2 regions of the Chitinophaga sp. 22308 genome follow, and region 2 is predicted to be linked to the other one. Evidence: riboswitches for the same ligand, from Rfam matches in the RefSeq annotation. Region 2 holds a riboswitch; the other holds the start of a gene.
What was found. Region 2 has a riboswitch for S-adenosylmethionine ahead of ACTJJS_RS01320 (trans-sulfuration enzyme family protein). Riboswitches for the same ligand answer to the same signal wherever they lie in the genome.

Region 1: it holds a riboswitch for S-adenosylmethionine, as region 2 does, so the genes downstream of both, ACTJJS_RS25895 (trans-sulfuration enzyme family protein) here and ACTJJS_RS01320 (trans-sulfuration enzyme family protein) in region 2, are expected to answer to the same signal.

Annotation. Positions count from the first base shown of each region.
Region 1 covers NZ_JBQEOP010000006.1:534,729-540,832, reverse strand. Annotated here, with positions in the region: gene ACTJJS_RS25910 (ATP-binding protein) at 1-247, opposite strand, end outside; gene ACTJJS_RS25905 (YdcF family protein) at 562-1,791, shown strand; gene ACTJJS_RS25900 (NAD-dependent epimerase/dehydratase family protein) at 1,856-2,776, shown strand; SAM riboswitch class I at 2,848-2,958, shown strand; gene ACTJJS_RS25895 (trans-sulfuration enzyme family protein) at 3,134-4,312, shown strand; gene ACTJJS_RS25890 (dicarboxylate/amino acid:cation symporter) at 4,263-5,474, opposite strand; gene ACTJJS_RS25885 (NirD/YgiW/YdeI family stress tolerance protein) at 5,622-5,951, shown strand; gene ACTJJS_RS25880 (sulfite exporter TauE/SafE family protein) at 5,966-6,104, opposite strand, start outside.
Region 2 covers NZ_JBQEOP010000001.1:317,298-323,401, reverse strand. Annotated here, with positions in the region: gene lipA (lipoyl synthase) at 1-507, opposite strand, end outside; gene ACTJJS_RS01335 (hypothetical protein) at 544-1,380, opposite strand; gene ACTJJS_RS01330 (OsmC family protein) at 1,568-1,975, shown strand; gene ACTJJS_RS01325 (DUF2851 family protein) at 2,153-3,454, opposite strand; SAM riboswitch class I at 3,584-3,702, shown strand; gene ACTJJS_RS01320 (trans-sulfuration enzyme family protein) at 3,883-5,061, shown strand; gene ACTJJS_RS01315 (homoserine dehydrogenase) at 5,122-6,104, shown strand, end outside.

The DNA of each region.
Region 1 (6,104 bases), on a different contig from region 2:
TGGCAGTGTCAATATGGGCGCTCACGGATTCCAGCGAAGCCACATAGGAGTGGAGATAAGCCGGGTCGTAGGTGAGGGTATAAAAACGAAAATCGTTGTCTGCTGCGTATAACAATTGCACGGCCTGGTCAATATGCCCTGCATCTGTTTTGGTGGCCACCAGGTCCCGCACGCCCGCACTCAGCTGGTCTGCTGCCCGCTTACGCAAAAAGATGATCATAAAGAAGGTAACCAGGATGACTACCATCAGAATGACTATTGCGAACCGGAAAAAACTTTTTCTTTCGTAGGCGTTGTACATTATTGCTTGGATTGGAAGTTGGCACGAAAGAGTGAATGTGACTCTCCGGCGCGGTGAAATTAACTCATTTTCCGTATTGGTGGTAAAAGCCACTTATGGCGAATATGTTGGTGTGTATGTAATTTTAAATTATTGAAATATGTATTATGATTGGAAATGTATTATTGATTTTTTAAATTCTATATTCAAGTAAATGTTATTTAAAGGTAATTTGTACTTTGCTGTTCTATTCTAAAACAATAACACTTTCGTGGACGATTATGAATTATTACGCATGGATAATAGTCCCTTTATGCAGCAGCATACTGGCCGCCTCCGCTCAAACTCCCGCACCAGACCCTGGTTACAGGCAACTACAGGAAAAAAACATAATCGTAAACAGGAACTTTTACCTCTTTACCCTACTGGAACACCTGCCGGAAGTCAACAGGCTGGTGCTGAAAGACACCAGCTTTATACGGTGGAACAATATTTATCGCGGTAAGCTGCAGTCGGCACATCGTCCGACAGACATACAACTTGACGATGCCACTATCGCCCGCTTTAATGCCTGCTTCGCCAGGATGCTGCAACAGCATCCGCGGGAAATGGGCACACTCCTGCAACATATGCGCCGTTCAGGTTTTTTTCAGTTATATGCCACTGAACCCGACAGCACGCTGCTCACAAAAGCCTGGCAGGACGCCGCCCATGGAGTGAATTATATCCTCAACGCCTATACGACCAATAAGGGTTTCCGCTACCCTAAAATCGACTCGGCTTCTTTTTATGTGGAAAGCCCTGCCTATAAACAGGCGCTGACAAAATTAATGACTTCCGTTGCCCGCAGTACCTCCACCAACAGCCTGTTTTTCCAGTCGCCGCTGGCAGTGGCAGTGGGACTGCTGGTATTGAACAAACATGATGAATGCGCCCGGTACATGCCATTGGAGGAAACTAACAAAGACGCCTACACGAAAGTGAAGACGGCCGACTGGAACAAATATGCTTACTCCGCATTGCTTATTCCAGGCGCCGGCCCGGGAGACAAGGCGTCCATCAGTGATGCCGGTAAAAACCGCTGCCGCATTGGGGCTGAGATGTACCATAGCGGGAAAGCTCCCTTTATCATCGTTTCCGGTGGCCACGTGCATCCATTTGGAACACCCTACGCAGAAGCGGTGGAGATGAAAAAATATATGGTCAGCGAACTGAAAGTACCGGCCGATGCGATTATTGTGGAGCCTCATGCACGGCATACCACTACCAATGTCCGCAATGCTGTCCGCATTGCCTGGAAAAGCGGCATGCCCCTGGAAAAGCGGATGCTGTGCGTATCTGATGCCTTGCAACTGTATTACGTGGCCAGCCCGGTTTTCGGCAAACGCTGCGAGGAAGAACTGAACTATCAGCCGGCGGCGGACATGCAGCAGGCCGACCTGAACTTCCTTTCTTTTATGCCAGATCTGAAGTCGCTGCAGGCCAACTCACTCGACCCGCTGGATCCCTGATCGCGGACCACAGTATGTACCATGATGAATCGTCACACTTGTTATTCATAAAACACACAACTTCATGTACACTATCCTCGGCGCCGGTGGCGTAATCGCCAATGAACTGGCCAAAGAACTGGTAAAAAACGGAAAGCAGGTACGACTCGTAAGCCGCTCTCCTCAAGCTGTTGCCGGCATCACCGACCTGGTGGCCGCAGACATCACTGACGCCGCGCAAACCCGCCGCGCGGTGGCCGGCGCTACTGTCGTGTTCCTCACGGCCGGACTGAAATATGACCATAAACTATGGGCCGTTGCATGGCCCCGCATCATGAGCAACGTCATCGAAGCATGTAAAGCGGAAGGCGCTAAACTGATCTTCTTCGATAACGTATATTCTTATGGGTTAGTGAACGGCCCGATGACAGAAACCACCCCCTACAATCCTGTCAGCAAAAAAGGAAAAATCCGGGCCGCTATTGCCACGCAACTAATGGAAGAAGTCAAAGCCGGTAACATCACGGCCACTATCGCCAGGGCAGCGGACTTCTACGGCCCCGGCGCAGACAAGACCGGCTTCCTCAACCTGCTGATCATCGACAAATTCAAAAAGAAAAGTTCCGCCATGTGGCTGGGCAAAGATAACGTCACCCATAGCTACACCTTCACCCCCGACGCCGGCAAAGGACTTTACCTGCTTTCCCAGGACGATTCCTCCTGGAACCAGGTATGGCATCTGCCTACTGCCAATCCGGCCCCGGACGGCAAAGGATATATGGAGATGATCGCGCGCCAGATGGGCGTTAAGCCAAAGTATATGAAGCTGAACCGCTTCCTCATCGCTGTTTCCGGCCTTTTCGATTCCACCATCCGCGAACTGGGGGAGATGTTGTACCAAAGCAACTATCCCTATATTTTCGATTCGTCCAAATTTGAAAAACACTTTCAGGTAAAACCTACTTCCTATGAAGAAGGTGTTAAACTTACCCTGCAATATGAATAGTCTACAAAATTTGTAGGAAATAAATTTGGTAGTTTGAATTTGTGTCCTATCTTTGCACCAGTTCTTTTAATCGCTTATCAAGAAAGGAGGAGGGAAATGGCCCGACGATACCTTAGCAACCTTCATCATGGCACTGATGAAAGGTGCTGCATCCATCCCGGCTTTGCCGGGAAAGATAAGTATCTACATTTGATTGTTATTTCATTTAGATATTTTATTATAGGAATGCAGCGGATATATACCCGCTGCATTTTTATTTTAATGACTATAGTAAAATAACACAATAACCAAATCTCTTGATGGGCGCTGCATAGAACTTGTTTATTCATTTTTCATCAAACTAAAAAACAAGTACAGATGAGCACTATCACATCACTGATCCATTCTATTCCCGTAGATCCGCAAACAGGCGCAATCGCTGTTCCCATCTACCAGACATCCACCTTCGTACAGGAGGCTCCCGGTGTAAACAAAGGTTATGACTATGCCCGGTCCAACAACCCCACCCGCGAAACAGCAGAAAAAATCATCGCCGGACTTGAAGGAGGCGCAGCCGCTTCCGCCTTTGCCAGCGGCCTGGCAGCCATAGACGCTGTCATCAAACTGCTGAAAGCCGGAGATGAAATTGTGGCGGTAGATGATATCTATGGCGGCGCTTTCCGCCTCTTTCATAAAGTGTATGAAAAATTCGGTATCAAAGTGCACTATGTGGACACGGCCGACACACAGGCGGTATTCCAGGCCATTACACCGGCGACACGCCTTATATGGCTGGAAACACCCACCAATCCTACGTTGAAGATTTCTGATATTGCGGCCATCAGCCGTATTGCCAAGGCAAGTAACTGTCTCCTTTGTGTGGACAATACGTTTGCGTCACCGGTGCTGCAGCAGCCACTGGCCCTTGGTGCCGACCTGGTCATTCACAGCGCCACCAAATACCTGGGCGGCCACAGTGACCTGATCGCCGGTGTGGTAGTGTCTAAAACGCCACAGCTGGGAGAGGAGATTAAATTTTATCAGAACGCCTGTGGCGCTATCCTGTCACCGTTCGACAGCTTCCTGCTCATACGCGGCATTGAAACGCTGCACCTGCGCATCCGCCAGCATGTGGCCTCTGCACAGGTCGTCGCCGAATACCTTGAACAACATCCGGCAGTGGATAAAGTGTTTTATCCGGGACTGCCTTCCCATCCCGGCCATGCGTTGGCCAAACAACAGAGCAAGGGCTTTGGCGGCATCATCTCTTTCTCATTGAAAGACGACCGCGAAGAAGCAGCTACCGCTTTTGTGACATCCACCCACTATTTTAAACTCGCTGAAAGTCTCGGCGGTATTAAAAGCCTGGTGAGCCATCCAGCTACCATGACCCATAAATCCATACCGGCCGAAAAAAGAAAGGCTGCCGGTGTGAGCGACAGCCTGATACGTTTGTCTATAGGCCTGGAAGAAGCGACCGACCTGCTCGCCGACCTGGAGCAGGCCTTTAAACACTTACCGCAGCCCGCTTTGGCAGAAACCGGGTTACCAGCATAGCGGCTACGTTATCTCCCGTCGCGTTTAAAATGGTGGCCAGCGGATCTACCAGGGTGCCGATCACCATCAGCGGCGGGAGCGCCTCCGGGGGGAAATTGTATACCGACATCACCAGCAGCTCCCCGATGTAACCACCGTTGGGAATGCCGCCTTCCACAATGCTCACGATGACGGTGATGCCCAGTGCCATCACAATCACGTTGACACTGTCGAAACCTTTGCCGTACATGGCAAAAACAACCGCCATCTTAATGATGGAGCTGATGCTTGAACCATCTTTATGCAACGTTGCGCCCAACGGTACCACCACGTTGCCTACGGATGCCGGCACCCCCATCCTGGGCACCGCTTCCAGGTTGGCCGGAATAGTGGCGATGCTGCTACCGGTGCCTACAGCAGTGAGGGTGGGAACGATATTGTTTTTCCAGAAAATCTTTACTCCCCTGAAACCGCCGGCCACAAAGGCATAGAAGCTGAAGCCAACCAGGAAATAAAGAGCGCCGAAGCCGTAATAGATGCCCAGCGAATGCGCATAGGTGCCAAAGAGCTGCGGGCCCACTGTCCCTACCTGATAGGCGAAATAAGCGCCCAGCCCCAGGGGGGCGGCCTTCATCAGCAATGCCAGCAGGTCTTTCATCACCTCGTTGCCGGAGTGGAGGAAACGCCGGAAAGAGGCGCCCCGTTCCCCCGCCCGCATGGCAGCCATACCGGTCAGTACCGAAAAGATAATGAACGGTAACATGTTCTTGCGGGAAAGCAACTCGTAAAACTCGCTGACCGTCAGCAGCCGTGTCAGCTGCTCGCCAAAAGTGCCGGCGCTGGTATGATCTGTTACAGGCGTCAGTACCACTTTCTGATGAATGGGAAATATCCAGACGGCCACAATAGTCAGAAAAGCAGCAATCAGCAATGTGCTGAGAAATACCAATGACATCACGCCCAATACCCTTCCCAGCCGGTGCGACGCATCGATATGCGCAATGGCAGACGCGATCGCAAAAAATACCAGCGGTATGACAGTCGTAAATAAAAGGTTGAGAAAAATATCACCAATCGGTTTGATCACTTCCACCTTTGGCCCCAATAGCACCCCGGCTATGGAACCTGCGATAATTCCGCCCAGCAGCAGGAATATACCACGGTAATTCTTGAGGACTTCCATGTATGGAAATTTATTTCTTCCCGAAAGCTAGCACATTTCACGCATATTATTTAAATATGAATTTTAGACGGTAAGACAACGTTACCGCCTATACGTGTAACCTTTTGGCCCTCCCGCTTGTTACACTATCAAACCAACATCGTCCATATGAAATGTTTGTTACTGGGTTTATTATTACCGTTGTGTTTTCTTGCCCAGCATAAGTACTATACGATAGGAGAAGTCCTGAAAAACGCACGGCAGCTGACTTACGACAGTACGACAGTAAAAATCAAAGGGTACATCACCGAAAAGGTCGGTAAAACCACCTATCTGCTGGAAGACCGTACCGCCGAGATCCGTGTGGATATTGCAGATAAGTTCCTGCCCGGCAAACCGTTCAGCGACAGGGAGGAAGTGATCGTCGAAGCCTGGGTACAGTATGAAATCAACAAGCCGGTCACCCTGACGGCTAACCGGCCTGTAACGCATGATTAGAACCAGATGGTAGATTACAATAGCTTAAACACAAAGCTGTAGATGCTCTTGATGCTGGCCGCGATCACAATGATGGACACCGCCATCATAATGGTTTTGGCAGAAATCTTATTGGACACCCTGGCTGCAATGGGAGAAGCCACGGCGCTGCCA
Region 2 (6,104 bases):
AATTTCAGGCGCCACGTCGATGATGCGCTGCAGGTTTTCCCACTGGCCACGGAAGTCCGGGATGAGGGTTTCCATGGTGGTTTCAGGGTTCAGCGCCCTTACTGCGTTGATGGTATTGGCCCAGATGATGGAACCGCCATCTTTCAGCTCGTCCCTGTCTACGGAGGTGATCACCGCATGTTTTACTTTCATGAGATAGATGGCCTCGGCTACACGCTGCGGCTCATCGAAGTCCACGGCTTCCGGACGGCCGGTGGCCACAGCACAGAAGCCGCAGCTACGGGTACAGATATTGCCCAGGATCATGAAAGTGGCTGTGCCGGCTCCCCAGCATTCGCCCATATTGGGACAGTTGCCGCTTTCGCAGATAGTATGTAATTTATGGGTATCTACCAGGTTTCTTACCTGCTTGTAGTTCTCGCCTATCGGTAACTTAACGCGCAGCCAGTCTGGCTTCTTCACTCTGGTGGTGGCTGGTTCTGCTGCTATAACGGGTAGTTCTTGCATCGTTAACTCCTTTCTTTAAAAAAACAAAGTTAACACTTATCTCCTATTCCAGCGCTTACCAAATTGCAAGCTGACATATGCATTAAAAAACAACTGTTTATCTTTCTGTTCTGCCATAATCTGTATCTTTTTTGAATACATTTCGGCATTTACTCCTACCTCCAGGGCGCTCACGATCTCATTAAAGTGGGCCCAGTCGAAACGGAGGCCGGCCCGGGCATGCAGGCCAGGCACAAAGTCCAGGTCGCCCCATCCCTTGCCGAATCCGGCAGCACCAATGATCTTATCTTCTTTCAGGAAGTTGTTATTAGGGTCATTGACGTCATATTTGACTTCTTTTTCAGGCCCTTCCTGGCTTTTCACCCGCAGATAGTACGGTTTGAGCAGCCCGAAGGTGATGCCGCCATAATAGATAGCGTCTACCTCTACCCCGTTTTTATTGGCTTTGCCCCCGATCAGGTAACGCTGACCGATACCCAGCTTGGCCTGGTAGAAGTTATTCACTTTACCATATATGAAAGGCCGCTCTGTAAAGGAGAAGCCGCTGCCGCCATTGCCCTGGCGCTTGGTTTCCTTGGGGTCTTTTTTCTCGGCGAACTCAAACTGGAAATAATTCACCACCTTCCTGCTTTTGCGGTAGCCCATTTCCACAAAGCCGGACCAGCCATCGGTGTTCAGACGGGCGCCTGCGGAAAAGTCACGCTGGAACACGTTCTCCCCCTCTTCCTGTTCCCGGAAGATAGAAATCCGTTTCAATTTACGCTGTTCTTTTTCACTTTTCTTCGGGGAGGACACAGATTCCCGGCCTGTTGTCTGTGCGTACAACCCGCCGCTGATGGTTGCTAAAAATAGGATGATGTATAATTTCTTCACAGTGAATGGGCTATTATTGTAATAAATAAACGCTTGAACAAAGGTATTGTTATATTAATATTACAAACGTACCTAATTTTTTTTGAGTTTGCCAGGCCATCTTCTCCGGTCTTCCTGATCTACTAAAAATACATTTATTTTACGGGCGATATCCAACAGCAATAACATCTTCTAAAAATAAAAAATTATGGCAACAGCTGAAATTATCTATAACGGCGATCTGAGGACCAGCGCTACGCACCTGAAGTCCGGCACTGTGATTGAAACCGACGCCCCAGTTGACAACCAGGGCAAAGGCGAGCGCTTCTCCCCTACCGACCTGGTAGCCACCGCGCTGGGCAACTGCATGCTCACCATCATGGGCATCAAAGCAAGAGACAACAACTGGAATATTGAAGGCACCAAAGTTACCATCACCAAGATCATGGGCACAGAACCACGCCGTATCACCGGTATCACCGTGGTTTTCGACATGCCGGCCGGCCATAACCTGGGCGAAAAAGAAAGGACCATCCTGGAAAGGGCCGCCCACACCTGCCCGGTAGCCTACAGCCTTCATCCAGACATTAAACAGGACGTTACGTTTAACTGGTAGTAAATAAACAGACCGATAAAAACCGGCCTTTCCTTAACCGGCGGCCCACTCAACGAACAGCCTGGATCACAATGTAGCCCAGGGCTACATTGTGATTCAGGTTTTTTATTCCACGGGTTTCTTTTTTTTATTCCTTAGTCCTTTCAGCTTTTCGGAATTTTCCTTTGGTCTTTGCTGTCAGCGTCTTTGCGGGAATTCCTTTTGCGATATGATCCGCGTTCCCACCGCACATTCCAGGCATCTCTTCTGTTCACAATAGTACTGCTTCAGTTCCAGCATGGCCTGTGTTCCCGAGGCCTGTCCGGGTGCCACGCCCAACTGCTCCCATTCGCGGATGATATGATTGTCTTCTGGCGGCAGTTCCTGCAACAAGGTGAGTGCCAGCTCCTGGTAGTCGGGCTGTTGCCCGTACCGGCCGTACAGGTGCATCAATGGCAGCACGCTGTTGATCAGCACGGCGTGCAGTGCCTGCCGCCCCGGCTGGCGGGCACGTTTTACGGGGTGCTCAAAGCGGTAATGGGTAAGCCAGTACGGTGACGGGGGTACGAAAAACAGCTGTTCCAGCTGCCGCCGGGCGGCCACTTCCAGCATGGCGGTAAACAGGCGTCGGCTGCCTTGCAGCAACGCCGCCAATGCAGCGATGCGCATAGACGGAAACGATGAGGGCCGCATCCGCAGCCACCGCCAGCCATGGGCCGGCAACGGCTCCAGCCGGTGCTGCTGTCGCAGCTGCCGGTATTCCTGCTGTAACTGTAAAGGATATACGTCAGTAAAAGTATCTTCCAGCATACCGGCCTGCCCGAACAACAGCGCTTCGATGGCCGGCGGACGGTCGTGGTACTGCTGTAGTAACCGGTAGGGCAGCGACTGTGCCAGCGCCAGGAAAGCCGGAGCGTTGACCGGTGCGCCGTAGCTGCGGGCCACCGCCCAGTAGCAGGTCTCTTCCCAGTTGTGGCGGTTGACCGACAGCCAGTGCAGCAGCTCCCGCTGTCGCCTTTCCCAGCGTTCGGCCAGCAGCCGGTCCTGCCATGATGTCCACACCAGTGGCGGCACGCGGCCGGCATGGGCGCTGCAGGGCACAAAAGCGGCCGATTGCCGCAGCTCCTCGTAACGCTGCAACAACAGGTTGGAAATATAAGGCTGCAGCTCGAGGCACCGTATATGCCCGCCGATCCCCGCCGGCAGGTCATGCCTGTACACCACATGCAGGATGATATGACCGTATTGCGCATCGCCGGCATGGCCATGACGGTACCAGTCAGACGAGCGCAGATGCAGCTCCACCGGTCCTGCCCACAAAACAGGGCCGATTTTTATCCGGGCGCCCGTGAAATCAGGGCCGCTATGATGATTATGCGTGCCGGGATGAATGACCTGTACAGCCTCGCCGGTGGTGGTCACCAGGCCTTCATGCCGGTACAGGCGGCACTTCCAGATATGCTGGAACAGCGCTTCCGTGAGCGGGGGGTTAACGTGCATAAGATATGGTTGGTCAGTAAAACAATGTCTTTAAAGATAATAAAACACCGGCGCCCGGAAAATATTTTTGTGCATCAAATTTGGAAAATTGATAAAACTGCTGTTACCTTTGCACCCAGTTCTTAACATCACTTATCCAGAAAGGCGGAGGGACTTGGCCCTGCGATGCCTTAGCAACCATTCCAGACCAGCATTGGTCGGGAAAAAGGTGCTAATTCCTGCCCCGGTGTACCGGGGAAAGATAAGTTGGCAGAGATAAATCTTCACCAGATATATAATTGATTCATAGCTCTTCCAACACCCGGAAGGGCTTTTTTTATGCCTTCTCCCCACCCACTTCCTGGAAATAAGGTTGTTAAAATAGATTTTTAATGATAAAGTTGCACGAAACTGCGTGACCTTCGTGACATCATTAAAATTTTATTAACATGAAAACAGCTACACAACTGATTCACAGCATTCCGGTAGACGAACTGACAGGCGCCATTTCAGTGCCCATCTATCAGACGTCCACCTTTGTGCAGGAATCACCGGGCATCAATAAGGGTTTTGAATTTTCGCGGGCCAACAATCCCACGCGTAAAGTGTTGGAAGAGCTCATCTGTAGCCTGGAAGAAGGATATGCCGGCTTCGCCTTCGCCAGCGGCATGTCTGCCATCGACGCCGTGCTCAAACTGCTGAAATCCGGCGACGAGATCATGGCCGTGGAAGATACCTATGGTGGCATCTTCCAGATCTTCAACCACATGTTCGAACGTTTTGGCATCAAAGTAAACTTTGTGGACACCAGCAACCTGGACAAGGTATTGGCCGCCATCACGCCCAACACCCGTATCATCTGGCTGGAATCCCCCACCAATCCTACTTTGCGCGTGTCTGACATTAAATCCGTCAGCAAGATCGCCAAACAACATAATATCCTGCTGGCAGTAGACAATACCTTCAGCACCCCGCTGCTGCAACAGCCACTGACACTCGGTGCGGACATCGTTATCCACAGCGCCTCCAAATACCTGGCCGGCCACTGTGACGTCATAGCCGGACTGGTAGTGGTGAATTCAAAAGCACTGGCCGATCAGATACGGTACAACCAGAACATCTCCGGCAGCATCCTGAGCCCGTTTGAAGCATGGCTCACCATCCGCGGCATTGAAACGCTCTACCTCCGGTTCGAGAAACAATGCAGCAACGCCAGCGCCATCGCCAACTGGCTCGCCACACACCCGGCGGTGGACAAAGTGTTCTATCCCGGACTGGCCACCCATAAAAATCATCATATTGCCCGCAAACAGCAGAAGAACTACGGCGCCCTCGTCAGCTTCTCGCTTAAAGCCGACAATATTAAAAATGCGATCCGCATCGTTAACGCCACCAAGCTGTTTAAACTGGCGGAAAGCTTCGGCGGCGTGAAAAGCATGCTGGCCCACCCGGCCACCATGACACACCGCACCATCCCGGAAGAATTCCGGAAAAAAACAGGCCTGCAGGACTCCTGTATCCGACTCTCCGTAGGGATCGAAGATGCAGAAGACCTCATCAACGACCTGAAACAAGCGCTGGATAAATTAAACCATCCGGCCGGCAAACAAATTACTGTTTTACAATAGCTGTCAGCCCGGGCCACCCGCCAGGAACACTGATAGCACCAACCAATTATGAACTAAAGTATGGAAAACAAGATCATCAATCTGGGTATTTTCGGTTTCGGCGTAGTAGGCCAGGGTCTGTACGAGGTATTGAACAGGACCAAAGGTATTAATGCACGTATCAAAAAAATCTGTATTAAAGACCCCAACAAATCAAGACCTATCGACAGTAGCTATTTTACAACGGATAAAAATGAAATCCTTGAAGATCCTACTATCGACGTAGTGGTGGAACTGATCAACGATACGGAAGCCGCTTTCGATATCGTCAGCACTGCCCTGCGCAACGGCAAAGCTGTTGTCAGCGCCAGCAAACGCATGATCGCGGAAAACCTGCCGGCATTGTACGAACTGCAATCCGCCAACAAAGTGCCTTTCCTTTATGAAGCTTCCAGCTGCGCCTCTATTCCCATCATCCGCAACCTGGAAGAATACTACGATAACGACCTGCTCAACGCAGTGGAAGGTATCTGTAACGGCTCTACGAATTATATCCTCACCAAAATATTTGAGGAAAACCTCAGCTTTGAAACGGCCCTTCAACAGGCGCAGGACCTGGGCTTCGCCGAAACAGACCCCACCCTCGATATCGAAGGCTACGATCCGAAATTCAAACTCGTGATCCTGCTGCTCCACGCATTCGGTACCTTCGTGAAACCCGAAGAAGTGTACAACTTCGGTATTCACCACCTCAACGATTTCGATATCCAGTTTGCCAAACAACGCAACTGTACCGTTAAACTGATAGCGCAATGCCGCCGCCAGAACGGAAGCGTGTTCGCCTACGTATTGCCCCACCTCGTAAAAGAGCATAACCTGCTGTACGACGTGTACAACGAATACAACGGCATCCTCCTCGAGAGTGCCTTCACCGATAAACAGTTCTTCGTAGGCAAAGGAGCCGGCGGTACCGCCACCGGCAGCGCTGTCCTCTCAGACATCTCAGCCCTGCTTTACAATTACCGTTATGAATACAAAAAAATCAAACAAAACAACCAGCCCAA